3 regions of the Methylobacterium sp. 77 genome follow, and region 2 is predicted to be linked to each of the others. Evidence: predicted binding sites of a transcription regulator. Region 2 holds the regulator's gene; each other region holds the start of a gene.
The links. Region 2 encodes PhoB, which activates phosphate uptake and scavenging genes when phosphate is short. Its sites were predicted from a motif close to TGTCATNNANCTGTCAT; they were not measured.
Positions count from the first base shown of each region.

Region 1: a site for PhoB is predicted at 3,906-3,922, ahead of A3OK_RS0112930 (ceramide glucosyltransferase). Genes of this name have one in related genera too.
Region 3: a site for PhoB is predicted at 4,984-5,000, ahead of A3OK_RS0104820 (PhoX family phosphatase). Genes of this name have one in related genera too.

Region 1 covers NZ_KB910516.1:2,733,082-2,743,378, reverse strand. Annotated here, with positions in the region: gene A3OK_RS0112950 (YqaA family protein) at 1-168, opposite strand, end outside; tRNA gene A3OK_RS0112945 (tRNA-Leu) at 323-409, shown strand; gene A3OK_RS0112940 (GMP synthase) at 453-1,151, opposite strand; gene eat (ethanolamine permease) at 1,198-2,574, opposite strand; gene A3OK_RS0112930 (ceramide glucosyltransferase) at 2,676-3,836, opposite strand; gene A3OK_RS0112925 (NAD(P)-binding protein) at 3,967-4,914, shown strand; gene A3OK_RS0112920 (histone deacetylase) at 4,911-5,810, shown strand; gene A3OK_RS0112915 (TetR/AcrR family transcriptional regulator) at 5,817-6,413, opposite strand; gene A3OK_RS0112910 (efflux RND transporter periplasmic adaptor subunit) at 6,577-7,638, shown strand; gene A3OK_RS0112905 (efflux RND transporter periplasmic adaptor subunit) at 7,635-8,720, shown strand; gene A3OK_RS0112900 (efflux RND transporter permease subunit) at 8,784-10,297, shown strand, end outside.
Region 2 covers NZ_KB910516.1:4,310,507-4,320,803, reverse strand. Annotated here, with positions in the region: gene A3OK_RS0120455 (DUF3320 domain-containing protein) at 1-3,692, shown strand, start outside; gene phoB (phosphate regulon transcriptional regulator PhoB) at 3,767-4,468, opposite strand; gene phoU (phosphate signaling complex protein PhoU) at 4,575-5,300, opposite strand; gene pstB (phosphate ABC transporter ATP-binding protein PstB) at 5,389-6,207, opposite strand; gene pstA (phosphate ABC transporter permease PstA) at 6,254-7,144, opposite strand; gene pstC (phosphate ABC transporter permease subunit PstC) at 7,162-8,136, opposite strand; gene pstS (phosphate ABC transporter substrate-binding protein PstS) at 8,276-9,310, opposite strand; gene A3OK_RS0120420 (hypothetical protein) at 9,591-9,842, shown strand; gene A3OK_RS0120415 (hypothetical protein) at 9,937-10,146, opposite strand; gene recN (DNA repair protein RecN) at 10,247-10,297, opposite strand, start outside.
Region 3 covers NZ_KB910516.1:1,031,107-1,041,403, reverse strand. Annotated here, with positions in the region: gene A3OK_RS0104830 (porin family protein) at 1-517, shown strand, start outside; gene parE (DNA topoisomerase IV subunit B) at 718-2,808, opposite strand; gene A3OK_RS0104820 (PhoX family phosphatase) at 2,946-4,934, opposite strand; gene A3OK_RS0104815 (hypothetical protein) at 5,071-5,268, shown strand; partial or broken gene bchE (magnesium-protoporphyrin IX monomethyl ester anaerobic oxidative cyclase) at 5,201-6,808, opposite strand; gene A3OK_RS0104805 (di-trans,poly-cis-decaprenylcistransferase) at 6,836-7,546, opposite strand; gene A3OK_RS0104800 (transcriptional regulator) at 7,585-7,965, opposite strand; gene A3OK_RS0104795 (hypothetical protein) at 7,958-8,569, opposite strand; gene A3OK_RS0104790 (aspartate/glutamate racemase family protein) at 8,669-9,397, opposite strand; gene A3OK_RS0104785 (NCS1 family nucleobase:cation symporter-1) at 9,415-10,297, opposite strand, start outside.

The sequences.
Region 1 (10,297 bases), 1.6 Mb from region 2:
CGCGTAGAACCAGACTTTGTCGGGCCGGCTCACCGCCATCGGCACCAGCATCACGTCGGGCGGGACCGGGAAAAACGAACTCTCCGCGAAGGCCACCGCACCGAGCGCGTAAGGGGCCGACGGTTTGCCCGCGAGCGCGAGTATCCACTCGTAGAGGCGGCGGATCATGAATCAGCTTCTATCCGATAGGGGAAGGCGCGAGGCCCTTTGAGCACAACCCGGTCCAGGTTGCGAGCCGGAACCACCGCGGCACGGTCTCCCTGCAAAACCCTCCCGCAAGACACTGGCCGTCCGCGCGATCCTGTGCCATGACGCGAATGTTGCGGGCGTGGTGGAACTGGTAGACGCGCCGGACTCAAAATCCGGTTCTGGTGACAGAGTGTCGGTTCGATTCCGACCGCCCGCACCATTCGCCGCCGCAATCCTAACCATCTGCGTTTTTCGGCTTCCCGTCACGGCGATCGCAGGAAGCGGCGTATCCAGCCGCCGACGCGGGGTGCGTCGCTGGGCTCTCGCAGAGACGTGAGAGCGGCCGTCCGAAATATCTCGTCGTGAGGCACTGACGGATGGTGTCCGGCGATGAGAGCGGTAGCGTAATCGGACTCGAACTCGGGATGGACCTGGAACGAGATCGCCCGTCGTTCGGGGTAGGACAGGATCCCGTAGGGCGTGAAGGCGTTGCCGCCGAGAATGCGGGCGTCGTCCGGCGGAACGATCACCTGATCCTGATGGATGGCCGGGACCGAGACGCGCCGCGCATCGTTCATCCATTCTGCGGATTCGAAGATATCGTAGCTGTGGAGCCCGATGCCCCAGCCCTTCTCGGATTTCTCGACCGTGCCGCCGAAGGCCGCCGCCATCACCTGGTGCCCGAAGCAGAGGCCGACGAGTTTGGCGCGGCCATCGACGCTGCCGAGGAAGTCCTTGAGCGGACCGATCCACGGCAGGTCGTCGTAGACGCCCGCCGCGGATCCGGTGACGACGAATCCAGCGAACCCCGCCGTGGATGTGGGCAGCTGCCCCTCCGCCACCGAGAATGTCACGACGTCCGCCTCGCCGCCGATGAGCCGTTGCACCATACGGCCGTAGGATGGGTAGGCTCCGGCCAGACGGGCGGGCGGCGCGCCCGCCTCGATGATTCCGATCTTCATCTCCGCCTTATGGGCAATGCCGGGCCTCGATGCGAGCGCTCGCGTTTCAGATGGCCGGATCGAACGTCGTGGTGGGGGCGGCAAGTGTCGGCTTCGCCAGAAAATGCGAGGCGAGGACGGCGACCGCCATCACAGCGAGGAAAATCACGAAGATCACGGGATTGAACACGACCAGGGCCACGAAGCAGATCGCGGCCATGGCCAGGGCGAAGGCCGGTGCGGCAGGGAAGAACGGCGCCCGGTAGGGACGCAGCAGATCGGGCTCGCTCCGACGCAGCTTGAACAGGGCGGCCATGCTCATGCCGTACATCACGAGCGCGCCGAACACTGCCATCGTGACGATGCTCGCCGTCAGGGATTGCCCCGCGATCTCGATGAGGTTGTCGCTGTAGATCGCTGCGATGCCGACGAGGCCGCCGGCCACCGTCGCCACATGCGGGGTCTGGAAGCGTGGATGCACCTTGGCGAGGAAGCCGGGCAGGTAGCCGGCGCGGCCGAGAGCGAAGATCTGGCGCGAATAGCCCATGATGATGCCGTGGAACGAGGCCACGAGGCCGAACAGGCCGAGCCAGACCAGCATGTGAAGCCAACCGCTTGACTCGCCCACCACCGTCTTCATCGCCTGGGGCAGGGGATCGTTGAGGTTGCTCAGGGTCCGCCAGTCGCCCGAACCCCCGGCGAAGATCATCACCCCGAAGGCGAGGACGGTGAGCGTCAGGACGCCGGTGATGTAGGCGATCGGAATGGTGCGCTTGGGATCTTTCGCCTCTTCCGCGGCCATGGCGACGCCTTCGATGGCGAGGAAGAACCAGATCGCGAAGGGGATGGCCGCGAACATTCCGCCGATGGACGCCAGCGTGAAGGTCGACTCGCCGGCCCATCCGTGGGCGGCGAAATTGCTGAAGCTGAAGGCCGGGGCGACGACGCCCATGAAGACGAGGAGTTCGGCGACCGCCAGGATGGTGACGAACAATTCGAACGTGGCGGCGATCTGCACGCCGATGATGTTGAGGGTCATGAAGATCAGGTAGGCGCCGAGCGCCGCGTGTTTCGGGTCGAGGCCCGGAAACTGGACGTTGAGATAGGCGCCGATGGCGAGGGCGATGGCGGGAGGCGCGAAGACGAATTCGATCAGCGTGGCGTAGCCGGCGATGCAGCCGCCGATCGGTCCGAAGGCGCGCTTGCTATAGGCGAAGGGACCGCCGGCCTGGGGGATTGCCGTGGTGAGTTCGGTGAAACTGAAGATGAAAGCGACGTACATCGCCGCAATGAAAACCGTCGTGACCAGGAAGCCGAGCGTGCCGGCGCTGGCCCAGCCATAGCTCCAGCCGAAATACTCACCCGAGATCACGAGGCCGACGGCGATGCCCCAGAGGTGGAACGCGTTCAGGCCTTTATGGAGGCCGGTGGATTCGGTTTGCATGATGGGTTCCCGCCGTCGGCACGAGAGGCCGTTGTGCAACGGCCAAGCAAGAGTGCTGCCGAACGCGCGGATCGCCAAATGCGAAATGGGGATCTCGTCCTCTATGCTGCCTCGGCGCGGGCACGTAGGCGCGTCGTTTCTTTCGGGCGGATGTCCATGGCGTTCCCGCGCCAGACGATGGCGCTCTGCATCCAGGCGCTGAGCCACATGACGGGCAGGACCGTGTCGCGGAGCAGGAAGGCGAGGAGGAGGCGGGGTGAGCGGTGCCAGCCGGCGCGAGCGGCCAGCGCGTATTCCGCCCCGTACCAGAGCGTGGCCATCGCGACGACGCCGACGACAACCGGCAGGGTCGGGACGGCGAGAGCGGCGATGGTGAAGGGCAGCAGCGCGCCCGAGCCGATCTCGGGTGCGAAGAAGTGCGGGAAGGTGACCCGGCGTAACCGTGCCCAGCGCACCTGCCGCGACCAGACTTCGCGAAACGCCCGCTGTCCGAGAGGCTGCTCGAAAGGCGACGACACGAGGTGGACGCGTTTGCCGGCGGCGCGCACGAGCTTGGTGGCCGCCGCATCCTCGGCGATCTCGGCGGCGAGCGCCCGAATGCCGCCATTCGCGTCGAGGAAGGGCTTGTGCCAGAGCATGCTCTTGCCCTGCGCGAAGCCGAGGCCGAGGCTCTCACCGGTATATTGCCAGCGGGCCTGGAGGGTATTCAGGAAGGCGCATTCGAGTTCTGCGAAGAACCCGCTCGGCCGTGCGCCGATCGGCGTCGAGCAGACGAGCCCGGTATCGGGGCGCCATGAAGCCTGAAGCTGCTGGAGGTAGTCGGGCGGCATCAGCACGTTGGAATCGGCAAGCACCACCCATTCGTGCCGGGCCGCCTCCCAGCCGCGCACGCAATTGTTGAGCTTCGGATTGTCGCTGATGCGCTCGTCGCCGATGATGAGCCGCGCCGGTATCGCCGGATGGCCCGCCATCAGGCGATGCAGCAGCGGGATGATCGGGTCGCGGCCGTCGGCGACGCAGAAGATCAGCTCGTAATCCGGATGGGCGAGAGTGAAGCCGCGCTCGAGCATCTCCTCGCTGAAGGCTTCGAGGCCGCAGACCGGGCGCACCAGGGACATCGGCGCGGCGGTGGGAAAGCTCGGGGCGCCGCGGTGACGACCGATCCGCCATGCGGCGATGGCGACGCTGAGAAGGTTGACCAGGGTCAGCACGGCACAGAGCGAGAGCGCGACGATCGCGCCGGTCTCGATGCTGCCGATCATGCCGCAATTCCTCCGGGCATCCGCCACCCGACGGAACCTGTCCACGTCCAAGGCCCTAACAGGTGGGCTGTTTCAGTCGTATGACAGAGGTGCGGAGCCGGTCGGCTCCCCTGGCGAGGAAGGGAACGGCGTGGGCCAGACGAAGCGCGTGGCCGTTCTGGGGGCGGGGATATCGGGAGCGGTGGCCGCCCGGCGGTTGATCGAGGCGGGTCTCGGCGTCACCGTCTTCGACAAGGGCCGCGGCATCGGCGGCCGCATGGCCACGCGTCGCGTCGCCGATTCCGGTCTCGCCTTCGACCACGGCGCCCAGTTCATGCGTGCGCAAGGCGCGAATTTCAGCGAGCGTCTGGCCGACTGGACCCGGCGAGGTGTCGCCGGCGCCTGGGATGCGCTGGGCGGATCTGTCGGCATCCCGGGAATGACCGCCCCGGTGCGTGATCTCCTCGAAGGGATCGATACGCGCTCGGACCGGACCGTCACGCGAATCGAGAGGACGGACGGCGTCTGGCGCCTCGCGATCGCGGAAGGCGCCGAAGACGATGATTTCGATGCGGTCGCCGTGAGCTTCCCGTCTCCCCAGGTCGCAAAACTCATGAAAGCGAGCGGCCTGGCACTGCCGGGCCTGGATGTGCCGGTCTACGCGCCTTGCTGGTCGCTGATGCTCGCCTGTGAGCGGGATTGCCCGTTGCAGGCTGGTCCCTTGAGCGACGGGAGCGGGGCGATCGCTCAGATGTTCCGCGAGGACAGCAAGCCGGGCCGTTCGGCCGAAACCGTCCAGGTCGTCGTCCACGCCACGCCGGAATGGTCGCGTGCGCATCTCGAAGAGACGCGGGAGCAGGTCACCCGGATCCTCGTCGGGGCCATCGAGACCAGCCTCGGAACCGCGGTGAGGCCGATTCATGCCAGTGCCCATCGCTGGCGCTATGCCCTCGTCGAGACGGCCCTGAACGAGGATTGCATCTACGAATCCTCGCTCAAGCTCGGCGCCTGCGGCGACTGGTGCCTCGGCCCGAGGGTGGAGGCCGCCTATGACAGCGGCGCCGCGCTGGCCGCGCGGATGATCGCCGATCTGGCATGATCCCGCCCATCGTCGTCCATCCGGCCTATCAAGCCGTCCTGCCTGACGGGCATCGCTTCCCGATGCGGAAATACGGGCGCCTCGCCGAGACGCTGGTGCAGCTCGGTCTGGCGCCCGCCGGCTTCGTCAGGCCGGAGCCGGCCGACGCGGCTCTGCTGAGGCGCGCGCACCGATCGGATTACGTCGAGGCGATCCTGTCCTGCTCGGTGTCGCGGGAGATCGAGCGCAACATCGGCCTGCCGGTGGATGAGAGCGTCGTCGCCCGTTCGCGCGCGTCCGCCGGCGGCACACTCGCCGCGGCGCGCCTGGCTCTGGAATACGGTCTCGCCGGAAGTGCAGCTGGCGGCAGCCATCATGCGCGGCGTGAGACCGGTGCCGGCTTCTGCCTGTTCAACGACGTCGCCATCGCGGCCCTGGCGCTCCAGGCGGAGGGCACGATCCGGCGGGCCCTCGTCGTCGATTGCGACGTGCATCAGGGGGACGGTACCGCCGATTGCCTCGCCGGGTCGCCGGACCTGTTCACGCTCTCGATTCATGCCGAGAAGAATTATCCGACGCGCAAGATCGCCGGCGATCTCGATATCGGCTTGCGAGACGGCGTGGACGATGCCGGCTATGCCGCGATCCTCGCGGCGCATCTGCCGAGCCTCCTCGACGGCCTCGCCCCGGACCTCGTGTTCTACAATGCCGGGGTCGACCCCCATGCGGACGACCGATTGGGACGTCTGTCGCTGACCGATGCCGGCCTGCATGCGCGCGATCGCTACGTCGTCGGCGAGGCGCGCCGCCGCCGCATCCCCCTCGTCGCGGTCATCGGTGGCGGCTATGCCAGCGACATCGACGCGCTCGCCGCCCGCCACGCCATCGTCTTCCAGGCCATGGCGGCCCTGGTCTGACGATCGTCAATCCGAGCCGCAGGTGTCCGTCGTCGGCGTCTCACCCTCCGTGACCGAGCGTGCCACCTTCTCGAGGCCGTCGAACAGCCGCTCGAGTTGCGGCCCCTCCATGGAATGGAAGCCCAAGGTCCGGGTGATCAGCAGGCCCAGGGTCGAGAAGACCAGCGCGGCGCCGATCCCCGGGCATCGTTCGATCTTCTCCAATCCGGCGAGCCGCTCGCTGAGAAAGGCGTTGAAGCCGGCGAAAGCCTCCGGGTTCTCCGCCGAGGCGAGAAGAAGCGCTCGCGGAAATCCCTCCTCGTCGGCATAGACCTCGCGAGCATGGGCGATCAGGGCCAGGGGCAGGGCCGAGGGGCCAGCCCCCTGTGCGACCTCGTGCCGGGCGATGCCCTCCTTGATCTCCTTGAGCTTGCGTTCGGCGAGCGCCGAAATCAGTGCGTCCTTGGATGCGAAATGGTGCAGCACTCCACCCTTGCTCAAGCTCGCCTCGGTCGCGACCGCATCGATCGTCAGGGTGCGCGTGCCCGAACGCCGAATCAGGCTCTCTGCCGCATCGAGGATGATGCTCGCCCGGTCCTCGCGCCGTGTGCGCGGCTTCACCATCTGATTCACTCTCGCTAAAAACCGTCTGGACGGTCGGTAAGATAGCCGATAGGGATAGGGTTCGATAGAGCTTTAACGGAACGGGATTGCAGTGTCTGGTCTGACCAAGTCCGTTCGCCGGGTCCGCACCGCCCGGGCCGTCGTCATGATCGGTGTCGTCGCCATGCTCGGCATTCCCGCGCATGCGACGGAAGCGGCGAGCCCGACCGCTGCGGGCGCGGCGAAGCAGAGCGTCGCGGTGGTCAGGACGGCGAAGGCCGAGCGTAGCACCATCTCCGCCGATCTCGTCTTCACCGGCGATATCCAGGCTCAGTCGCAGGTGAACGTGGCCTTCCGCAACAACGGCAAGATCGCCACCCGTCTGGTCGAGGTCGGAGACCATGTCACCGCCGATCAGGTTCTCGCCAAGCTCGATCCGCAGGAGCAGCGTTCGAATCTCAACAACGCTCAGGCCGCGCTCACCTCGGCCGAGGCGCTGCTGACCCAGGCCAAGGTCAACTTCAAGCGCCAGGAGATGCTGCTCTCCAGCGGCTACACCACGCGGCCGAGCTACGACGATGCCGAGCAGCAATTGCGCACGACCCAGGCGTCGGTGGATTCCGCCAAGGCGGCTCTCGGCACGGCCCAGGAGCAATTCTCCTACACCGATCTGAAAGCGGGCGTCGACGGCATCGTCCTGAGCCGCAGCTTCGAGGTCGGGCAGGTGGTCCAGGCCGGCCAGACCGTCCTCACGATGGCCGAGGATGGCCCGCGCGATGCGGTGTTCAACGTCTTCGAGGCCGTGCTGGCGACCCCTCCCGAGAGCAAGGAGGTCGGTATCACCCTGCAGGCGGACCCGAAGGTGCAGACCGTGGGCACCGTGCGCGAGATTTCGCCGAGCGTCGATTCCGCCTCCGGGACGGTTCGGGTGAAGGTCGGGCTCAAGGATACCCCCTCCGCCATGACCCTCGGTTCCATCGTCATCGGCACCGGCAAGTTCCGGCCGCAATCCGCGATCGTCCTGCCCTGGTCCTCGCTCTATCGCTGGGAGAACGGCCCGGCGGTCTGGGTCCGCGATCCGGCCAGCGGCAAGGTCGCCCCGCGCATCGTCACCATCGACCGCTACTCGCCCAACACGATCGCCCTGTCCGGTGGCGTCGAGCCGGGCGAGGAGGTCGTGATCGCCGGGATCCAGTTCCTCAGGCCGGGCCAGACGGTCTCCGTTGCCGAGGAGATCGTTCGATGATCCGCGCCGGTGCCCGCTTCGTCGTGATCGCGGCCACTCTTGCCGCCCTCGCTGCCTGCCACGCCGCTGAGGAGGATGCCGGCCCGGCGCCGGTACGGCCCGTTCTCTACACGGTGGCGAAGCCCGTCGAGACGATCCTGTTCGGGCCCTTCGCCGGATTCGTCGCGCCCCGCTACCAGTCGGAGATCGGCTTCCAGATCGCCGGCCGCATGATCGCCCGTGACGTGACGATGGGTGACGTGGTGAAGAAGGGGCAGCGTATCGCCGCGCTCGACCCGGTGGTGACGCGCTTCGCGCTCACACGCGCGGAAGCCGACCTCGCCGATGCGATGGGGCAGGCGGAGAACGCCAATGCCACCGAGGCCCGGCAGCGCCGGCTCATGACCAACGGCAACGTCACGCAGGCGCGGCTCGACAGCGCGGTCGCGAGCCGAGACACGGCCCAGGCCCGTCTCGCCCAGGCGCAGGCGAACCTGCAGAAGGCCCGCGACCAGATGGGCTATACCGAGCTGCATGCCGATTTCGACGGCGTCGTCACCGTCCGCAGCGCGGAGGTGGGACAGGTCCTGTCGGCCGGACAGGCGGTCGCGACCCTGGCGCGTCCCGAGGAGCGCGAGGCCGTGGTCGATATCCCCGAGGACCTCGTGGGAGCCATGCCGAAGGATGCGATCTTCGCCGTGGCGCTTCAGAGCGCTCCCGACGTGACGGCGACCGGAAAGGTCCGCGAGATCTCGCCCTTCGCCGATCAGCAGACCCGCACGCGGCGCATCCGGATGACCCTGCTCAACCCGTCGGACGCCTTCCGACTCGGCTCCACCATCACCGTCGGGCTGTCGCGCCACACGAAACCGCGGTTTCCGCTGCCGGCCACCGCATTGTTCGAATCCGATGGACGGAGCGCGGTTTGGATCGTGAACGAGGCAGGGGATTCCGTGTCCCGGCGCGACGTCACGGTGGCCGAGCGGAACGACGATCGCGTCGCCATCACCGAAGGTCTGAAGCCGGGCGAGCGCGTGGTGCTCGCCGGTGCTCGCAGCCTCGGCGAGGGTCAGCGCGTCCGCCTGGCCGACAAACCACAATAGTGGTGCCGCAAGAGCCCTTTTCCGAGCTGCGCCGATCCGAACAGCGTCACGCGAGAGCTGCCCGTGAAGAACTTCAACCTGTCCGAATGGGCGCTCGAGCATCGCTCCTTCGTCTGGTTCCTGATGCTGATCTCGATGGTGGCGGGCTTCCTCGCCTACGAGAAGCTCGGGCGCGAGGAAGACCCGCCCTTCGCCATCAAGACCATGATCGTGCAGGCGCGCTGGCCCGGCGCCACGATCAGCGACACCCTCGATCAGGTCACCGAACGGATCGAGAAGGAGTTGCAGCAGATCGATGCCGTCGATTTCAGCCGGAGCTACACCGTGCCGGGGCAGACGACGGTGTTCGTGCAATTGCGCGAGACGACGCCGCCCAAGACCATCCCGGGCATCTTCTATCAGGTCCGCAAGCGCATCGGCGATATCGCCAATACGTTCCCTCAGGGAATACAGGGACCGTTCTTCAACGATGAGTTCGGCGACGTGTTCGGTAACGTCTACGCCTTCACCGCCGATGGCGTCTCCATGCGCCAGCTTCGCGACTACGTGGAGCGGGTGCGGGCTGACCTGAAGAAGGTCAATAACGCCGGCAAGATGCAGCTGCTCGGCGCCCAGGACGAGGCGATCTACCTCGACTTCTCGACCCGCAAGCTCGCCGGTCTCGGCGTCGATCAGGCCGCCGTCATCAAGACCCTGCAGGCCCAGAACGCCATTGCCCCCTCCGGCGTGATCCAGGCCGGGCCGGAGCGCGTCTCCGTGCGGGTCGGCGGCCAGTTCGTTTCCGAGGACAGCCTGCGGACCGTCAACCTGCGGGTGAACGACCGCTTCTTCCGCCTGTCGGACGTCGCCGAGATCTCGCGCGGCTTCACCGATCCGCCGACCAACCTGTTCCGCTTCAACGGCCAGCCGGCGATCGGCCTCGCCATCGCCATGCAGCCCTCCGGCAACCTCCTCACCTTCGGACACGACCTCAAGGCGCGGATGAAGAAGCTCGAGGGTGAACTACCCTACGGTGTCGGAATCCATCTGGTCTCGGACCAGCCGAAGATCGTCGAGGAGGCGGTGGGCGGCTTCACCAAGGCCTTGATCGAGGCCGTGGTGATCGTGCTCGCCGTGAGCTTCATCAGCCTCGGCTGGCGCGCGGGGCTCGTGGTCTCGTTCTCGATTCCCCTCGTCCTCGCCGTGGTCTTCGTGGTGATGCAGGTGATGGGCGTCACGCTTCAGCGCATCTCGCTCGGCGCCCTCATCATCTCGCTCGGCCTCCTCGTCGACGACGCGATGATCACCGTGGAAATGATGGTCGCGCGGCTCGAGGTCGGCGACACGCTGAAGAAGGCGGCGACCTTCGCCTACACCTCCACCGCCTTCCCGATGCTGACCGGCACCCTCGTCACCGTCGCCGGCTTCCTGCCCATCGGCTTCAACGGTTCGGCGGCGGGCGAGTACACCTACAGCCTGTTCGTGGTCATCGCCGCCTCGCTGCTGGTCTCCTGGGTCGTCGCGGTGCTGTTCGCGCCGCTCATCGGCATCAAGCTCTTGCCGAAGACGATCAAGAAACATCACGACCGCCCGAGCTT
Region 2 (10,297 bases):
TTGCCCAGTGCTTGGCACTCGGACGCACGGTGCTGTTCGTCTCGCAGAAGAGCGCGGCACTGGACGTGGTGCGCCGTCGCCTCGATGCCGTCGGATTGGGCGCCTGCTGCCTCGAAGTCCATGCGGCCAAAGCCCAGAAATCGCACGTCATCGCACAGTTGCGCGAAGCCTGGACCGCGAGAGGTGACGAGTCCGTCCCCTGGGATGAGGCGGCCGCGGATCTTCAACACCGTAGGGAGAGCCTGAACGGCGTCGTCGAGAGCCTGCATGCCACGCGGGCGAACGGTCTCAGCGCCCATGCGGCCATGGCGCGCGTGATCGCAGACCGGCAGGCCGGCCATGACGGGATCGCGCTTACCTGGCCGAAGGAGGCGATCTCCTCACCCGGCCACCGAGAGAGCCTGCGCGCTCGTTGCAACGAACTTCGCGCCCTTCGCCCCATCGTCGGCGACAGCGCGAACCATCCCCTCCGAGGCATCGGCGCGATCGCGTGGTCGCCGATTTGGCGGATCGAGATGGAACGGGCCGTCGCCGAACTCAGTCGAACCCTGCCGGATTTCGCACAATCCGGACATCGTCTCGCCGAGGCAATGGGGCTCGTGCCGCTAGGCCGTACCTACGATGGGTTGCGCGGTCTCGCTTCCCTCGCCGTCGCCGTATTCCGGCCGGAAGCGCGGATGGGCCTGCGCTTCCTCGGACCGGGCGGCGCGGCGCTTCGCCAAGCCGTCGAGGCGCGTCGCATCTGGCAGGATGAGCTTGCCCGCCTGAATGCCCGCCTCTTCGTTCCCTACGCACCTTCGATCTTCGCAAGCGACCTCGGCCGCCTGCTCACCGAATGGCGCGAGGCGAAGGCCTCGAATATCTTCCTGCGGGGGCGGCGCCTCAAGCGGGTTCGCGGCCTGGTAGCCCCCTTCGCGCAAGGTGGCGCACCGGAGGATATCGGCCCCGACCTCGTGACCCTGGTCGAGATCAAGGCCCTGCAGGCTACGAAGCCCGCGTTGGCTGACCAACTCGCGAGCGCCATCGCACCGCTCGATCATCCTTGGTCGGATGCGGCGGCACCGACCGACGTCTTCACGGCGGCGATGGCCTGGGCGACACGACTGTCTTCGGTCGTCGCCGCGATGGCCCCACTCGTCGGCGGTCCCGAAGTGCTTCGGGCGAGGCTCGCCGAATTCCTCGATGCGCAGGATGGGCGGCTGGAGCCCGGCGGTCGCCTCGCTCTGGCAAAGGAGGAATTCGCCGCCCACAGGGTCGCTGCCGGGAAAGCGATCGAGACGCTTGGACGCCTGACTGGCAGGGCAAAGCCGGAACGCCCGTTGGAGACGGAGGAGGACTGGGTCACCGGGAGCCTCGCGGTGGCGGAACGCTGGCGCAGCGCGCTGCCCAAGGCGCAGGTATGGGCGAGGTGGCAGGCTGCGGTGAGCGAGGCAACGAAGGCAGGGCTCGGCCCGCTCGTTGCCTCGATCGAGGCCGGGACATTGGAGGACGGCGCCATTCTGCCGGCTTTCGAGAGCGCCTATGCGCGCTGGTGGATCGACCACGCCGTGACAGACGACATCCGCCTGCGCGATTTCATGGGCCAGCGTCACGAGGAGGCGATCCGTGATTTCGGTGAGGCCGACGCCCGGCTCTCCAGTTTGGCGAGTGGGGCGGTGCGTGTCCGCATCGGTGGCCGCGTCCCGCTCGCCACCGCCTTTGGCGCCGATCCCGAATGGGGCACGCTGGCGCGCGAGATCACCAAACGCGCCCGGCACATGCCCCTGCGCCAGCTCTTCGCGCGGATGCCGAACGCTCTGACCCGCCTGACGCCCTGCCTGATGATGAGCCCGCTCTCGATCGCCCAATACTGGCCGGCCGAGGCGAAGCCGTTCGATGTCGTGATTTTCGACGAGGCCTCGCAGATCACGCCATGGGATGCCATCGGCGCCATCGCGCGGGGGCGACAGGTGGTCATCGTCGGCGATCCCGAACAGTTGCCGCCGACCAATGTCGGGGATCGCGGCGTAGACGACCTCTCCGATGGTCTCGACGTCACCGATCAGGAGAGCATCCTCGACGAGTGCCTCGCGGCGAACCTGCCGCAGCGGCGCCTCGCCTGGCACTATAGAAGCCGCCACGAGAGCCTGATCGCCTTCTCGAACCGGCACTATTATCGCGGCGGCCTCATCACATTTCCCTCGCCCGTCACTGAGGACCGCGCGGTGCGGCTGCATCACGTTCAAGACGGTCTCTACGAGCGCGGCGGTGCGCGGGTGAACCGGCCCGAAGCGCGCGCGCTGGTGGCGGATGTGGTGACACGCCTCACGGCACCCGCCTTCGCGGCGGAGGAATGCTCCCTCGGGATCGTCACCTTCAACGGTGAGCAACAGCGGCTGATCGAGAACCTGCTCGATGCCGAGCGACGGGCAAAGCCGGAGCTGGAACGCTTCTTCGACGGGCGAACATGGAAAGAGCCGGTTTTCGTCAAGAACCTCGAGACCGTCCAGGGCGACGAGCGCGACAGCATCTTGTTCTCGGTGGCGGCCGGCCCCGATGCGGCAGGCCGGATCACGGGGCAGATCAGTTCCCTCAACCGCGATGGCGGCCACCGCCGGCTCAATGTCGCGATCACCCGCGCCCGGCGCGAACTCGTGGTCTTTGCCTCAATCCGTGCCGATCAGGTCGATCTCGGCCGCGGCAGCGCCCGTGGGGTGCGCGACTTCAAGCACTTCCTAGATTTCGCCGAACACGGTGCCCGCGCCCTCGAAACGGCCGCCGCGCCAACGGGGGGAGACGTCGAATCTCCGTTCGAAGGAGCGGTGATGGCGGCGCTGAACGCACGCGGCTGGAGCGTAGTGCCCCAGATCGGAGTGTCCTCGTTCCGCATCGACCTCGGTATTGTCCATCCCGACAGTCCCGGCCGCTACCTTGCCGGAATCGAATGCGACGGCGCAACCTATCATCGGGCGGCGACGGCGAGAGACCGGGACCGCCTGCGCGAATGGGTGCTCACCGATCTCGGATGGCGGATCCATCGGGTCTGGAGCACCGATTGGTGGAACGATTCCGAGAGCGCCCTCGACCGGCTCGACATCGCGCTTCGGGCCCATCTCGATGCCGACCGAGCAAAGCCGGCCCCGGTCACAGCCGACGCCGTACCCGATCAGCGGCAGGCCGAGGCGAGCCTCATCGAGCCATTGCCGTTCTACGAGGTCGCCGACCTTTCGGATTTCGCGCCGGCCGCGAAACCCGCGCGGTTTCACGACGCGGAATACGGTCCCACGCTCACCGCCATGGCGGCGCATATCGTCGGAGCGGAAGGTCCGATCTTCGCCGATCGCGTCGCCGAACGGATCGTGAGGGCGCACGGGTTTACCCGGATCACGAGTCGCCTCCGCCAGCGAGCGTCGATCGCGATCGCTCCGCTCCATCCGTGCACGAAGGAAGAGGAGCGCATCATCCTCTGGCCGGCTGGCGATGTCCCGTCCGGACCGGTCCGCTTCCGGCCATCCAAGGGCGAGATCCGGCCGGTCGCCGACATCCCGCTCCAGGAACTTGCCGGCCTTGCCCGCGATCTCGATCCCTCACCCGGCGTCGAGGCGAGGATGGCCTCGCATCTGCAAATCACGCGGATGACCGAAGCGCATCGCGGCCGCCTCGCGCGAGCCGCTCTCATGGCTCGGGAACATGCCGAAGGCACCGGCCGATAGTGCCGGGATAATTGCCCAGGCATGCGGAGACGCAGGCGACCCTTTCCGGACTGGCTCGATCGGCGAGCCGGCGCTCACTCGTCGGTCGAGAACATCTCGTCGAAGGAATAGCCAGAGCCCCGTACGGTGCGGATCGGATCACTCTGACGTGGGCGATTGATCGCCTTGCGCAGACGGCCCACATGCACGTCCACCGTGCGCTCGTCGATATAGACGTCGTGCCCCCAAACCCCGTCGAGGAGCTGCTCGCGGGAAAACACACGGCCGGGGCTCTGCATCAGGAATTCGAGGAGCTTGAACTCGGTCGGCCCGAGATGGATCTCGCGTCCCTGCCGTCGGATGCGGTGGCTGACACGGTCGAGCTCGATGTTTCCGGCAATCAACAGGTCCGCCACATGGGCGGGCTTGGCACGGCGCAGGAGCGCGCGCACCCGGGCGAGCAGCTCCGGTACCGAGAAGGGCTTGACGATGTAGTCGTCGGCGCCGGTGCCGAGGCCACGGATGCGGTCGCCCTCTTCCCCGCGCGCCGTCAGCATGATGACGGGCAGCCGCTCGGTTTCGCGCCGCGCACGAATCCGCCGGCATAGCTCGATGCCGGACAGGCCGGGCATCATCCAGTCGAGGAGGACGAGGTCGGGAACCTGCTCCTGCAGTCGCAGGTCAGCCTCGTCGCCGCGCGCGGCGGAATCGACGACGAAGCCCTCGGCCTCAAGGTTGTAGCGAAGGAGAAGGGTGAGGGCCTCCTCGTCCTCGACGATCAGGATGCGCGTACTCATGCGGGTGTTTTCAGGGTGAGGGCGGCCACCCCGCTCGACATCGGGACGGCCGCATGAGGGTCGCGCCACGAAGCTCTCTGCCGCGGCGTATGGACCGGAGTGACGATCAGGCGCCTTCGGGCAACGTCACGGTGGCGTAGTTCGACGCGTCGTTCTTCGGACGATCCCGCTCGGCGAGGTCGTTCTCGCCGGTGGCGAGATAGTGGATCGTCTCGGCGATGTTGGTGGTGTGGTCGCCGATCCGCTCGATGTTCTTGGCGCAGAACAGAAGATGCGTGCAGAACGAGATGTTGCGCGGATCTTCCATCATGTAGGTCAGCAACTCGCGGAAAAGCGAGTTGTAGAGCGCGTCGATGGCGTCGTCGCGCTCCCACACGTCGAAAGCTGCCTTAACGTCCTGGCTCGCATAGGCGTCGAGCACGTCCTTGAGCTGCTCCTGCACGAGGTCGCCCATGTGCTGGACGGCGATGACGATCTTCTGCGGCTGAACCTGATCGGCGATGGCCACCACGCGCTTGGCGACGTTCTTGGAGAGGTCGCCGATCCGCTCGAGGTCGTTCGAGACGCGGATCGCCGAGATCGTCTCGCGCAGATCGATCGCGAGCGGCTGGCGCTTGGCGATGAGTAGGATCGCCCGCTCCTCGACCTCGTGCTGGATCGAATCGAGACGCTTGTCCGCGCCGATGACCGCCTGGGCGAGGCTAACGTCCCGCCGCACCAGGGCATTGCCCGAATCGGTCATCATCTTTTCAGCGATGCCGCCCATCTCGGAGATCGAGCGACGCAGGTTTTCCAGTTCCGTGTCGTAGGAACTGACGATGTGGTTGGGCATGCTCGCACTCCTCGATCAGTGCCGCCTGACACGGCCTGCATCGCGTTTCGATCGGGACCGGTGCCGCCCGGGGGCGGCGCGGACGAACTCAGCCGAAGCGGCCAGTGATGTAGTCCTGGGTCTGGCGCTTCTCGGGATTCATGAAGATCCGGGTGGTCGGCCCGAACTCGACCAATTCGCCGAGATACATGAACGCCGTGAACTGCGAGATGCGCGCGGCCTGCTGCATGTTGTGGGTCACGATGACGATGGTGAACTCCGAGCGCAGTTGCTCGATCAGTTCCTCGATGCGGCCCGTCGAGATCGGGTCGAGGGCCGAGGTCGGCTCGTCGAACAGGATCACCTCGGGGCGCTGGGCCACCGTGCGGGCGATGCAGAGACGCTGCTGCTGGCCGCCCGACAGCCCCATGCCGGACTGCTTGAGCTTGTCCTTCACCTCGTCCCAGAGGGCCGCCTTGCGAAGGGATTCCTCGACGCGGACGTCGAGATCGGCCTTGGGCAGCTTCTCGTAGAGGCGCAGGCCGAAGGCAACGTTGTCGTAGATCGACATCGGGAAGGGCGTCGGCTTCTGGAACACCATGCCGATGCGCGAGCGCAGTTCGTTCAGATCGACCTTCGAATCGAGCACGTTCTGCCCGTCGAGCAGGATCTCACCTTCCGCACGCTGCTCAGGATAGAGGCTGTAGATCCGGTTGAAGGTGCGCAGCAGGGTCGACTTCCCACAGCCCGACGGGCCGATCAGAGCGGTCACCTGCCGGTCATGGAAGTTGAGGTTGATCGACTTCAAGCCGTGGAACGAGCCGTAATAGAAGTTGAGATCCTTCACGGCGATGCGGACGGGGGCCTGCTCGTCGGCCTTGTGGCGTCCGGTCAACTGGGCCTGCGGGATCGCGGGAGCGGCGTTCATCGGGTGCGTGTCCTTGTCGAAGGCGGGATGGGACGGGGGCGCGGGATCAGCGCGCCCGCTCGCTCTTGATGACGAAGCGGGCCACGATCGACAGGGCAAGGATCGTGGCGGTGATGAGCAGGGCGCCGGCCCAGGCGAGCTGCTGCCAGTTCGAGTAGGGCGAAAGGGCGAACTGGTAGATCATCACCGGGAGGTTCGGGATGCCGCCCATGAGGTTGGGCGAGAACCAGTTGTTGTTGTTCAGCGCGGTGAACAGCAGCGGGGCAGTCTCGCCGGCGATGCGGGCCAGCGCCAGGATGATGCCGGTGACGATGCCCGCACTGGCTCCGCGCCAAGTGATGCTTTTGATCACGATGGAGGGCGGTGCGCCGAGTGCTGCACCTGCTTCGCGCAGGGTCGAGGGCACGAGGCGAAGCATGTCCTCGGTGGTGCGCACGATCACCGGGGTCGCGATGATGGCGAGCGCGACGCCGCCGGCCCAGCCCGAATAGGTCCCCATCGGCTTCACCATCAGGGTGTAGACGAACAGGCCGATGAGAATCGATGGGGCCGAGAGCAGGATGTCGTTGAGGAAGCGGATGAGGTCGGCGAGCTTCGAGTTGCGACCGTATTCGGCGAGATAAGTGCCGGCCATGACACCCACCGGCGTCGCGATGACGATGCCGATCAAGGTCAGAACCAAGCTGCCCAGGATGGCGTTGGCGATGCCGCCGCCTTCCGAACCGGGGCCCGGTGTCGGCTCGGTGAAGAGCAACGGCGAGAAGCCCTTCACACCCTCGACGATGAGCATGAGCAGGATTGAGCCGAGGACGACGATGCCGATCAGCGTCGCGATCGTGCTACCGACGATGAGCAGCTTGTCGGCGACCCGGCGGCTCGACCGGACACGGCTGATACGCGCGGGTGCGGGGGTGGCGAGGGTGTTCACGGCGTCCATGATGCGGGCTCCCGGGCTCAGGCGACCTTCACGCGCCGGACGAGCAGGCGCGCGATGATCAGGACGACGAAGGTGATGACGAAGAGGATGCAGCCGAGAGCCATCAGCGAGCTCAGCTGGAGGCCATCGGCCTCGTTGAACTCGTTGGCGATGCGCGAGGCGATGGTCGAGCCGGGATCGAACACGGAGGCCGAGAGCCGGTTGGCGTTTCCAATAACGAAGGTCACCGCCATGGTCTCACCCAGCGCGCGGCCGAGGCCAAGCATCACCGCACCGATGATGGAGACCGAAGCCTGCGGCACCAGCACGTGGCGCACCACCTCCCAGGTCGTGCAGCCGATGCCGTAGGCGCTCTCGCGCAGCATGGTCGGGATCTGGTCGAGCATGTCGCGGGTGATCGAGGCGACGAAGGGCACGATCATGATGGCGAGGATGATGCCGGCCGTCAGAATGCCGACGCCGGAGGGAACGCGGGCGTAGAACAGCGTGCCGATGATGGGCAGGCCTTCGACGAGGCTCGACACCGGCATCTGGACGTAATGCGCGAAGAGCGGGGCGAAGATGAACAGCCCCCACATGCCGTAGATGATGCTCGGCACCGAGGCGAGAAGCTCGATCGTCATCGAGACGGGCTTCCTCGCCCATCCGGGGCAGAGCTGGGTCAGGTAGACGGCGATGCCGATGGAGATCGGCACGCCGATGACCAGGGCGAGGAAGGCCGAGACCACGGTGCCGACGATGGCGACGAGGGCGCCGTACTGTTCCTGGCCGATGTTCCAGGCGCTCGATGTGAGAAAGCCGGGGCCGAACTCGGCGAAGGCCGGCCATCCGCCGTAGGCGATGGAAGCCAGAATGCCGGCGAGGAAGAGGAGCACCAGCAGCGCAGACGCGTAGGAGGCGGCGCGGAAAATCTGGTCGCCGAGTCCACCCGGTTTCTTGCGATGGGGGGAACCCGTGCGTGCCAGCGCGATCTGTTCAGTCAAGGCGGCCATCCGACGTCTGCTTCTTCACCTTGAGGGGTCGTATCGTGTGAGGCGGCGGGTGGCGAGATGGGCCACCGCGTCTTCTTGCGGAGCAGGCCCGGCGTTTTCGCCAGGCCTGCCAGGGCGTGGAAACGGTCGGAAGACCGCCTTAGAAGACGGGCTTACCGTCCTTGCCCTTGATCTCCTTCCACTCGGCGTGGACCAGGGAGACGACGTTCTCGGGCAGCGGCACGTAGTCGAGGTCGGTGGCGAGCTTGTCGCCGTTCTTGTAGGCCCAATCGAAGAACTTGAGGACTTCGGCCGACTTGGCCGTGTCGGCGGGGTCCTTGTAGACGAGGATGAAGGTGGCAGCGGTGATCGGCCAGGCATCGTCGCCGGCCTGGTTCACGAGGGAGATGCCGAAGCCTGGAGCGGCCTTCCAGTCGGCGGCGGCGGCGGCGGCCTGGAATGCCTTGTCATCCGGAGCGGGGAACTTGCCGGCCTTGTTCTGGATCAGCGCGTAGCTGAGCTTGTTCTGCTTGGCGTAGGCCGATTCCACGTAGCCGATCGAGTTCGGCACCTGCTTCACGGTGGCTGTGACGCCCTCGTTGCCCTTGCCGCCCTGGCCTGCGGGCCAGCTGACGGTGGTGGCTGCACCGAATTCCTTCTTCCAGCTCTCGGAGACCGCGCTGAGATAGCTGGTGAAGATGCTGGTCGTGCCGGAGGCGTCGGAGCGGTAGACCGGGGTGATCGGCGCGTCGGGAAGCTTCAGCCCTTCGTTGATGGCGGCGATCTTGGCGTCGCTCCACTTGGTGATCTTGTTCGCGTAGATATCGGCGACGAGTTCACCGGTGAGCTTGAGCTTACCCGGCTCGATGCCCGCGATGTTCACCACGGTGACGACACCGCCCATGACGGTGGGGAACTGGACGAGGCCGTCCTTCTCCAGAGCCGGTCCCTTCAGCGGTGCATCGGTGGCACCGAAATCGACGGTCTTGGCCTGGATCTGCTTGATGCCGCCGCCGGAGCCGATGGACTGGTAGTTCAGGCCCGTGCCGGTATCCTTGCGGTAGGCCTCGGCCCATTTCGAATAGACCGGAAAGGGGAAGGTCGCGCCGGCACCGGTGATGTCGGCAGCCTGGGCGACGACACCGAACTGAGCGGTCGCGAGCCCAAAGGCGAGGGCGAAATGCAAGGGTTTCACGGTAGCTCTCCGTCATCTGTCGGGGCACGGTGCGAGGGCTTGCCCTGCTGCGGCGCACCATTACCTGCCCGATGATGCCGGCTCTATGACGGAGCCATGACAGATGGATGACAGAAGCGCCGCGCCGACGAGTTCGTCTGTGTAGGAGGAGTGGGAAATGAGCGCCGGGACAAGTCGGCAAACGGGGAGGCACGGTTTCCCGGCGTGATGCGTTATACATTTCGACGAGCCCAATGACGGAGCATCCCGTCTTTAACAGGCGTCTTGGAAGGTCACGGACGTGGAGAACGAATCGAGTGTGACACGCACGGGCGATGAGGACGATGCCTCTTTTCTGGCCCTACACGCACGCAGGGAGAGCCTGGAGCGCGACCTCACGCTCGCTCATCAGCGTCAACAATTCGGAACGGATCCGGGCGAAGTGGTGAAAGCGGGCGAGGAAGAGCGCAGCTTGCTCGCGGATCTGGACGCGGTGATGACGCTGATTCGCGCAGCTGAGTATCAGCGCATGCCGGGGGCCCGCCGCTGGTAGCGGTTAAAGGCTTGTCGACGATAGGCGATCGCGGCCGGCAGCTCATGCCGCGGCAGCAGCGTCCCCCTATGATCCGTGAAGGCTGAGGACTTTCTCAGCCCACTCGGCGGCGGTCGCGTTCCTTGTGCCGAAGGCGCAGGAGCAGGTCGATCTGCCCGTCGGGAATCGGCTGGGTATCGAACGTATCTTCGTAGATCGCCCGAAGAGCGCCGCCGAGATGGTGGCGCGTGGGACTCGTCAGAATCGGCAGCCCGTCCGCTTCGTTCACGGGCCGGGGATCGGTCTCACCGTCTCCCAGATCCATCACGCAATCTCCACCGATGTGCCGACGCGGTTCCAAACGATTCGATGCGTCATGAGCCGACCATCGATGAAGATGGTTAACCAAGGGTTAATGCAGCGATTTATGCATCCGTGGATTGGAGAAGCCGCGCCGCTGCCGCACGTGCCTCATC
Region 3 (10,297 bases), 3.3 Mb from region 2:
CACCCCGGGTTCGGGTGTGGTCGTCGGTATCGAAGCTGACGCCCAGTACACCGACTTCGGCAACAAGTCGCGCGCCGGCACCTACACCTTCACCGGCACCCCCGGCGCCGCCTTCTCGGCTCCCGCCGCCACGGCTCTCCTGCCGGGCAACGAGATGAACTTCTTCGGCACCGTTCGCGGCCGTATCGGTTACGCCTTCGACCGCACCCTCGTGTACGGCACCGGCGGCTTCGCCTACGGCGACGGCGGTTCGGGCAGCAGCGATTTCCGCACCGGCTACGCTGCCGGCGGTGGTATCGAATACGCTCTCCCCACCGACTCGTTCTTCAACTTCTTCAAGTCCTCGGCCGTCACCCTGAAGGTCGAAGGCCTGTACGTGAACCTCGAGCAGGACGGCCGCGGCGCCCGTTCGGTGTTCAACCCCGCCACCAACGTCATCGCGCTCAGCCCCTCGGCTCGCGAGACCGAGTTCGCCGTCGTCCGCGCCGGCCTGAACTACAAGTTCGGCTCGTACTAGGCCGATCCGACCCGGCGATCGCGCGCTCCTTCGGGACCCGCGCGACCGTCGGGATGGTGCAAACGAAAAGCCCGGCCGAAAGGCCGGGCTTTTTTTCGTCGCGAACTAGGAGCGATCGGCTCCGTCCGGTCCCGTCGCATCGGCGGTGTCGAAAACGACGTCTGGACGCGTTCGCGCGGAGCGGGGATCGGCGCTCCGGTTCAGATGTCGAGGGCCGCTCCATCGGCGAAGGCGGCCCGTTCGGAGATGAAGGCGAAGCGCGCTTCGGGCTTGTTGCCCATCAGGCGCTCCACGGCGTCGCCGGTGGAATCCCGTGCCTCGTCGAGGACCGCGACGCGCAGGAGCGTGCGCTTCTTCGGGTCCATCGTGGTCTCCTTCAACTGCGCCGGCATCATCTCGCCCAGCCCCTTGAAGCGGCTGATCTCGACCTTGCCGCCCTTGAACGTGGTCTTGATGACCCGCTCCTTGTCGGCGTCGTCGCGGGCATAGACCGTCTTGGCGCCGTGGGTCAGCCGGTAGAGCGGCGGGATGGCGAGGTAGAGATGCCCCTTGTCGATCAGCTTGGGCATCTGCCGGTAGAAGAAGGTGATCAGCAGCGAGGCGATATGGGCGCCGTCCACATCCGCGTCGGTCATGATGATGACCTTCTCGTAGCGCAGATCCTCACCCTTGTAGCTGTTGCCCGTGCCGCAACCCAGCGCCTGGGTCAGATCGGAAATGAGCTGGTTGGCGCCCATCTTGTCCCGGCTCGCCGAGGCGACGTTGAGGATCTTTCCACGCAGCGGAAGAATGGCCTGGCTGGCGCGATCGCGCGCCTGCTTGGCCGATCCGCCGGCGGAATCGCCCTCGACGATGAAGATCTCGGAGCCTGCCGTTCCGGCCTTGGAACAGTCGGCGAGCTTGCCCGGAAGCCGCAGCTTGCGCGTGGCGGACTTGCGCGCGACCTCTTTCTCCTGGCGCCGGCGGACCCGCTCCTCGGCCCGGTCGATCACCCAGTCGAGGAGCTTGTTGGCCTGGGCCGGGGAGGCGGCGAGCCAATGGTCGAACGCGTCGCGGATCGCCGTCTCGACGATGCGCGACGCTTCCACCGTGGCGAGCTTGTCCTTGGTCTGGCCCTGGAATTCCGGCTCGCGGATGAAGACCGAGAGCATCGAGGCGCAGGTGGCCATGACGTCGTCGGTGGTGACGGAGGTCATGCGCTTGGCTTGGCCGACGCGCTCGGCATGTTCGCGCAAGGCCCGCAGTAGAGCGACGCGCAGGCCGCTCTCGTGGGTGCCGCCCTCGGCGGTGGGAATGGTGTTGCAGTAGGAGTGCGAGACCCCGTCCTCCACCACCATCCAGGCGACGGCCCATTCGAGGGAGCCGTGCCCGCCGGTTTTCGTGATCTTGCCCGAGAAGACCGCGTCCGTGACGAGTTCCTTGCCCTCAAGATCACGGGCGAGATAGTCGCGCAGGCCGCCGGGGAAGCGGTGCACGGTCTCGGCCGGCACGTCGGTCATGCCCTCGATCAGGGACGGCGCGCAGCGCCAGCGAATTTCGACACCGCCGAACAGGTAGGCCTTGGAACGGGCCATCTTGAACAGCCGGCGCGGATCGAACTTCAGTGCCCCGAAGATTTCCGAATCGGGATGGAAGCGCACCCGCGTGCCGCGCCGGTTCTGCACCCGGCCGACCTCCACGAGTGGCCCCTGCGCATGGCCGCGTGAAAAGGTCTGGCGGTAGAGCATCTGGCCGCGGGCGACCTCGACTTCGAGGATGTCCGAAAGGGCGTTGACCACCGAGATGCCGACGCCATGCAGGCCGCCCGATGTCTCGTAGACCTTCGAGTCGAACTTGCCGCCCGCATGGAGGGTGGTCATGATGACTTCGAGGGCGGATTTGCCGGGGAATTTCGGGTGCGGGTCCACCGGGATGCCGCGCCCGTTATCGGTGATCACGAGGTGACCGGTCGCTTCCAGTTCCACCTCGATGTAGCTGGCATGGCCCGCCACCGCCTCATCCATCGAGTTGTCGACCACCTCGGCGAAGAGATGGTGCAGGGCGCGTTCGTCGGTGCCGCCGATATACATGCCCGGCCGCCGCCGGACCGGCTCGAGGCCTTCCAGCACCTCGATCGACGAGGCATCGTAGCCGGCCTCGGCGGATTCGACGGGGAGCTTGTCGAGGGGGGCGCGGGTGGCGGAAGACGCTTTCGCGCCCCGCACGGGCGCCTGACCACCTGCGAACAGGTCGCTCGGCCGGCCGCCGGCTGGGGCCGCAACGGCCTGGCGTGAGGTCTCGCGCTGTGTCATCGATCAACCATACAGGAACGAAACGGAAACGTGAAGCGTCGCCGCCCTCGCGGACCGCGTCCTCCCCGTGTTCCTGCACAGCTTGCGCCGATTCCGTTAACGCTGTGTCGTCGGGGTATCGGAGTCGCCTCCGCCCCTCAGGTCCCGACCCGTCCGCCCCCGCGCTTGGTGATGGCGACGATGGCGGGACGGGGCGGCATCGATTCGTCGAAATCCGGCCAGCGGGTGGAGGGGGCCTCGAAGGTGGCGGGCAAGGCTTTCGGATCCTCCTCGTCGGCCTCGCCGGGATGCTGGACGGCGACGAAGAACGTGGTGTCGTCGGGACTGAAATAGGGGCCGCACATCTCGGCGCCGTTCGGCACCCGGAAGAAGTGCTTGGCCGTACCCCGCCCCGGCCCTTGCGTCTCGATCGCCCAGATGCCGTCATTCCGGCCCGTCTTCGAGGGCGAATTCCCGTCGGTGGCGACCCAGAGGCGGCCCTGGCCGTCGATCGAGCAATTGTCCGGCATGCCGAACCAACCGTCCTTCGTCGTCGCCGAGGAGAAGGTGGCGCCGACCGCGGCGATGGAGGGATCGCCGCACCTGACCAGGATCTCCCAGCCGAAGCCCAGGGCCGCGTGGTCCCCATCATCCGGTGTCAGTTCGACGATGTGGCCGAAGCGGTTGTCGGGGCGCGGGTTGGCGGCGTTCACATCGTCCGCTTTACGCTTCACGTTGTTGGTGAGCATGACGTAGACCTTGCCGGTCTTCGGGTTGGCCTCGACATCCTCCGGCCGGTCCATCTTGGTGGCACCGAGGAGGTCGGCGGCGCGACGAGCCTCGATGACGACGTCCGCCTGGGAGCCGAACCCGTTCGCCGGCGTCAATGGGCCTCGCCCGAAGACCAGGGGCATCCACGCGCCGCGCCCATCCGCATCGAACCTCGCCACATGCAGCGTGCCGGAATCGAGGATGTCTCGGTTGGCGCTCCGGTCGGCGACGTTCACCGCCGCATCCGTCACGAACTTGTAAACGTAGTCGAAGCGCTCGTCGTCGCCCTGGTAGACGACGTAAGCCCCGCCCTTCGCGACGATGCCGGCGGCACCCTCGTGCTTGAACCGGCCCATCGCCGTGCGTTTCGTTGGGACGGAGGCCGGATCGAACGGGTCGATCTCCACCACCCAGCCGAAGCGGTTGGGCTCGTTCGGCTCCTTGGAGAGGTCGAAGCGCTCGTGGAAGCGACCCCAGGCATAGGCGTTGCCGGGCAGGCCGAGGCGTTTGTGGTTGCGCGCCTCGGCCGAATCCTCGGCGAGAACACCGGAGAAGTAGTAGTTGATGTTTTCCTCGCAGGTGAGCCACGTCCCCCAGGGCGTGGTGCCGCCGGCGCAGTTGTTGATCATCCCCTTCACCGCCCGGCCCGACGGATCGGCCGACGTCTTCAGCCGGTCGGAGCCTGCGGCGGGGCCTGACAAGGCCATCGGCGTCTCGGCGGTGATGCGGCGGGCGTATCGGGAATCCGGCATCACGGCCCATTTGCCGTCCGTGCGTTTCACCTCGATCACCGAACCGCCATGGGCGGCCATCTCGATGTCGACGAGGTCGCGGTTCATGCCCTTGAAGGCGACGGTCTTGATGTCCTGGCGGCCGAGGCCGGGGAACATCAGCTCTTCATTGGTGTATTCGTGGTTGACCACGAGAAGGCCGTGCGCGGCCGGGTCGTCGGCGCCGGGCATCGGGAAGTAGCCGACGAAGTCGTTGTTGTAGCCGAATTGCCGGGCCTGTGCGGCCGCCGACTGGTTCCGTGGATCGAAGGCGGGCGCGCCGGGCAGGACCGGATCGCCCCAGCGGATCAGGATGTCGGCATCGTGCCCGTCGGCGACGTGGTGATGCACATCGGAGCCCGCTTCGATCTCCGTGAACGGAAACGCCGGCGCCTCCGTCCGAGCCGTCGCGGCCGGGCTGGCGGCGAGTGCCCGAGGCGTCACCACCGCCGCGATGGCGCCGACCCCGAGGAGGCCTCGCAACAGGTCGCGCCGGTCGAACCGGGCAGCGACCACGTCCCCGAAAGTGGCGTTGCGGCTGGTATTGGAGCCGGCATCCTCGCCGTCTTCAGCGGCCTGCGAACGGGTGCGCAGCGGCTCGGTCATCGTCAACTCGTTCTCCGTGGAAGCGGTCGAGGAAGCGTAGGGCGCGGACATGGCGGGTGGATGACGCCAGCAGTCCGGAACCAATCATGATCATGTGCGTTTTCACACCCAATAAGGATGCGATTGGGAGATCGACATGGCGCCGTCCGCAGCTCTGAGCATGGTGCGTCACGACGATCTGATCCGCGCGTCCCAGGCCGCGGGCCATGCCTTTTCCCTGATCGACGATGGCCAGGATGACGGCCCGGCCGCATCGTCCAGGTTGATTACCCTCTCGGCCATCTCGCTCGCTGGGTTCGTCGCAAGCTGCGGAATGTTCCTCGTCTTCGTGTGAGGCTACCCATCACGCCGCGTCGGCGCTTCTGTCCGGCAGTCCGTTCCGGACGGGTCGCCGACATTGATTCCTCCTCGTTCTCCTGAGGTTGGCCCCAGAATTCAGCGACGCTAGGCCCGTTGCTGGTCAAGGGGTCGCGGAGAAAGTTCACGATTCAATAGGGCCATACCCTGCGGCCCATCCGCGTGTACCAGCGCATCGCATGGCGTAGCCCGGCGTCGGGATGGAACAACACCCGCGCCATGGCGCGCGGGCGCGCCTGGACCGCCACCTCGATCAGCTTGAACCACAACAACACCCGCCATGGCGCCATGTGCCGGGTCGCCAGGACCTGATGCTTGTAGTCCCAGCGACGGCGATCGGTCTGGATCACCCTCCGTTCGGCGGCGAGGCCGAAATACGGCGTCCAGCGGTGGGGCGTCACGTAGAGCATCTGGATCTGGTCGGGATCGTAGGAAAGGAGCTGGCGCAGGCCGCGCCAATAATCCCGATCGGTCTCCTCCTCGAACCCGACGACCCAGGTCGCCATGGAGAGAATGCCGTGCTGCCGCAGAAGGCGGATCGCCTCGCGGTCCGTGGTGGTGGTGCCGCCTTTCTTGATGCGGGCGAGCGTCGCCTCGTCGGTGCTTTCCAGTCCGAGGAGGAAGCGCGCCCAGCCGGCTCGTTTGTAGAGGTGCAGGATGTCGGCATCGCGCACGATGTCGTCGGCTCGGGTCGAACCGACCAGGATGAGGCCGACATCCTCCGCGATCAGCGCTTCGAGGAAGATCCGCCACGCCTTCTTCGAGACGGTGGGGTTCTCGTCGGCGAAATTGATGACCCGCACGCCGTGCTCGCGGTGAAGCCGGGCGAGTTCCTTGGCGAAACGCTCGGGGTCGCGGTGTCGCCAGCGGGTCCAGAAGCCGCGCTGGCCGCAATAATTGCAGAGATGCGGGCAGCCGCGGGAGAATTGCACGACGACCGCCCGTAATCCGCCCCAGTAGCTGTAGCGGGCGTGGTCGATCAGCTCCCAGCCGACGCGGTAGGCGTCGAGGTCGCGGATCACGGGGGCGGCTTGAGTGGCATGAGGCCCGTCGCCGCTGCGAAAGGCGATGCCTGGCACGGCCGCGAGGGGGCTTCGTGTAGAGAGGGCGGCCATCAGCCGACGCGCCGTCTCCTCGCCCTCCCCGCGCACGATGGCGGTGACGTAGGGTTCGTCGTGGAGAATCTCGCGCCAATGATAGGTCGGGAACACCCCACCGTAGATGATGGCGAGACCCGGTCGCGCTCTCGCCAGGCGCGAGGCGATGTCGGTGATGACTGGATGGCCCGAGGTCGAGCCGGAATGCCCGAACAGCACGGCATCGGGGCGGAGGGCCAGAGCCTCCGCGACGAGCGCGCCCGGTTCCATGGGGCCGAACTCGCCATCGATCAGGTGCACCTCGTGTCCATCGTCGATGAGCGGGCCGCCGACGGCGAGAAGTCCCAGCGGCGGCAGATGGTCGTCGGGAATCCGGCTGCCGATGGCCGGGTGGGGCACGTTGACGAGGACGATGCGCATGGCTTTCCCTCCCGTGTCACCAGTGATTCAGGCGGCGGCTGACGTGGCGCCGAGCCCCCCGAAGCGGCGGTCGCGGCGCTGGAAGGCGGCGCGCGCCTCGGCGAGGTCGGCGGCGTCGAAATCCGGCCAGTGCCGCTCGGTGAAGTGGAGTTCGGCATAGGCGCTCTCCCAGAGCAGGAAGTCCGAGAGGCGCTGCTCGCCGCTGGTGCGGATCACGAGGTCGACGTCGGGCACGCATGCGTCGCCCGTCACCAGGGCCGAGAAGGCCTCGCGGCCGATGTCTTTCCTGCCGGCGCCGGCGAGCGCGGCGGCGAGAATGGCGTCGCGGGCGGAGTAGTCGATGGCGACCCGCAGGTGCAGCGCCCTCCCCGTCACTGTGGCGGCTTCCACGCGGGCGATGTCGGCGGCCAGGCCCTCCGGCAGGCGGTCGCGCCGGCCGATCACGCTGAGGCGCACGCCGTTCTCGATCAGGCGGGCAATCTCGTTACGCAGGTAGAGGCGGAGTAGCCCCATCAGCGCGGAGACCTCCGTTTCCGGTCGCTTCCAGTTGTCGCAGGAGAAGGCGTAGAGGGTGAGGGTCCCGACTCCCTGTTTCGGCGCCGCCTCCACGACCCGGCGGATCGCCTCGACGCCGGCCTTGTGACCGAGCGCGCGCGGAAGGCCGCGTGCGGTCGCCCAGCGCCCGTTGCCATCCATGATGATCCCGATGTGCAAGCCGGGCGTGCGTTCACTTTGCATTACAAAGCTCCTTGGCAAAAAAAGACGGTTCTCGGGCGTCAGGCCGGACGGGCGACGAGGGGGAGACCGGCGGTCTCGGCGGCTTTGGCCGCGTCCCGCACCACCTGTTCGAGGATGGCGAGATAATCGAGAAAGCGCTGCCGTCCGGCCGGCGTCAGATGGCAGGTGGTCAGCGGGCGGGCGCTTCCAAGACCGTTGGCGAGCCCGGTGCCATGGCCTTTGCGGATATCGACGAGGCCCGCTTCCTGCAGCACCTGAAGATGGCGGCTGAGGTTGCCGTCGGTGAGACCGCAGAGCTGCTTGAGGTCGCCGAAGGCGAGGCCCTTGGGCGCCGCCATCAGCGAGGTGAGGAGGCCGAGGCGGGCCTTCTCGTGGATCACACGGTCGAGGCCGTCATAGGCGAAGGGTGCGTCAGACATCGTTCTCCTCCCGGGCACGGTAGAGGATCACGGCCATGAGGAGCTGGCCGATGGCGAAGGGCAGGCCCATGGTCCAAGGCGAGAGGGCGTGGTCGGCACTTGCCAGCATCAGAACGGCGAGGCCGGCCACCATGTACCAGGCGCCGGGAAGCGCGACGCCCCTGGGCAGCGATCGAACCGAGGCGAAGAGCCCCAGGCTCACCAGCACCTGCCACAGGCCGGGCAGCATCCAGAGGTTCTCCGGTGAGACCCGCACCAGCACCAGGGCGAGGAGCGCGCCGGCCGCTCCCGCCGGCAGGAACTGCTCCGCCGCGTTGATGATCATCGTATCGGCCAGGCCCGCATGGTCGCGCCGCGAGCGGGCCCGCATCTCGGCCCCGATGAGGCCGGCCGACATCAGGGCGGCGGCGATCCATCCGGCGAGGAACACCAGCGGCTGGCCGGTCGGGTCGTCGAGCCAGACATGCTGGGCGAGGGCGGTGCCAAGGGCGAGGACACCCGTCGCGGCGATGGCGGACGGCCCGAACCCGCAGAAAGCGTTGCCACGGGCGAGCTGGGTTCGGATCGCCACGATATCGGCGAGGGCCTTGTCGAGATCGGACATCCGATGCTCCCGGATCAACTTTGTATCGCAAAGTAAGCCGATCCGGCGAACCTTCGCAAGTGCCTTTCGGCACGAAGGCTCGCGGAGCCCGGCTTTCCGTCACTCCTGCGCGAGACGCTCGGTCAAGGCCGGCGACAGGCCGATGCTTTCGAGGGACGGTGCGGGCCGGCCCGGGGGCAATCCGCAGATCGCGGCGGCGATGACCGCCCGGGTGCCCACTTCCACCGAGCACAGGACGGGCACGGGCACCTGCGGCTGGATGCGCTCGGCGAGACCTGCGAGCGCCGCGCCGCCGAGGATCACCACATCCGCCCCATCACGGGTCGCGCAGGCGGTGCAGGCGGCGGCGAGGTCGGAGAGCGCCGCATCGGGGTCGCGCGCGATGCGGTCTCCGGTGGGGGCGATGGTGCGGATGGCGGCGAGCTTGTCGGAGAGGCCGAGCCCGGCCACGAATTCCTCCAGCATCGGTCCCCACAGGGCGCCCCCGGTGACGATGGCGAAGCGCCCTCCCCGCGCAGTTGCGGCGAGGCACGACGCTTCCGCCATTCCCACCACCGGCAAGGGCGAGATCTCGCGCAACGCGCCGAGCCCCGGATCGCCGAAACAGGCGAGGTAGACCGCGTCGCAGCCTTCCGCATGCTCGGCCAGCGCATCGAGGGCGGCATGGGCCGCGATCGCCGAAGCCGCACGGCTGGCGATGTAGCGGGCGCCGAACCGTCCGGTGACCGGAACGATCTCGGCGGTGTCTCCCGCCACCCGGCGCACATGCGCGGTGACGAGACCGGTGACGGACTCGGTCGTGTTGGGGTTGATCAGCAGGATGCGCAACGGGACACGATCTCCGGTCAGGCCTTGGCCGTGACCGGCGTCTTACGCATCAGGACGAGATATATCGAGAAGCCCAAGGCCACGCCGATGAACCAGCTGAAATTCGCGAGACTCCCCAAAGCGGGGATGACGGCGCACAGCGCCGGCACCAATGCCGACGGGATGACGCTCATCACCGCGGCGCGGTTATAGCCGCCATCGTACCAGTACGTGCCGGTCGGGCTCATCGTGTAGAGGTCGTCGACCACCACGTGCTGCTTCCTGACGATGAAGAAGTCGGCGATCAGGATGCCGAAGAGCGGGCCGATGAACGCGCCGAGGATGTCGAGCGTGTAATGGATCACCGCCGGGTTGTTGTAGAGATTCCACGGGGTGATGAAGATCGAGCCCACGGCCGCGATCATGCCGCCCATGCGCCAGCTGATGTGCTGTGGCGCCACGTTCGAGAAATCGAAGGCGGGCGAAACGAAATTCGCCACGATGTTGATGCCGATCGTCGCCGTCATGAAGGTGAAGGCGCCGAGCACCACGGCGTAGGTGTTGTCGATCTTGCTCACGGTCTCCACCGGATCGATGATGAGGTGGCCGAAGACCGGCAGTGTCGACGAGGTCGTGATCACGGTCAGAAGCGAGAAGCCGATGAAGTTCACCGGCAGGCCCCAGAAATTACCGGACTTCACAGCCGGGAACGATCGACCGTAGCGCGAGAAGTCGCCGAAATTCAGCATCGGTCCGGAGAAGTAGGACACGACCAGGGCGACCGCGTTGATCATCACCGGCAGGGCGTCCCAGCCCTGGTACTTCACCTCGCCGAGGGTGAGTCCGACATTGGCGACGCCCGCCTTGGCGACGAGATAGATCGCGAGCGCGATCATCACGACGTAGACGGCGGGCCCGGCC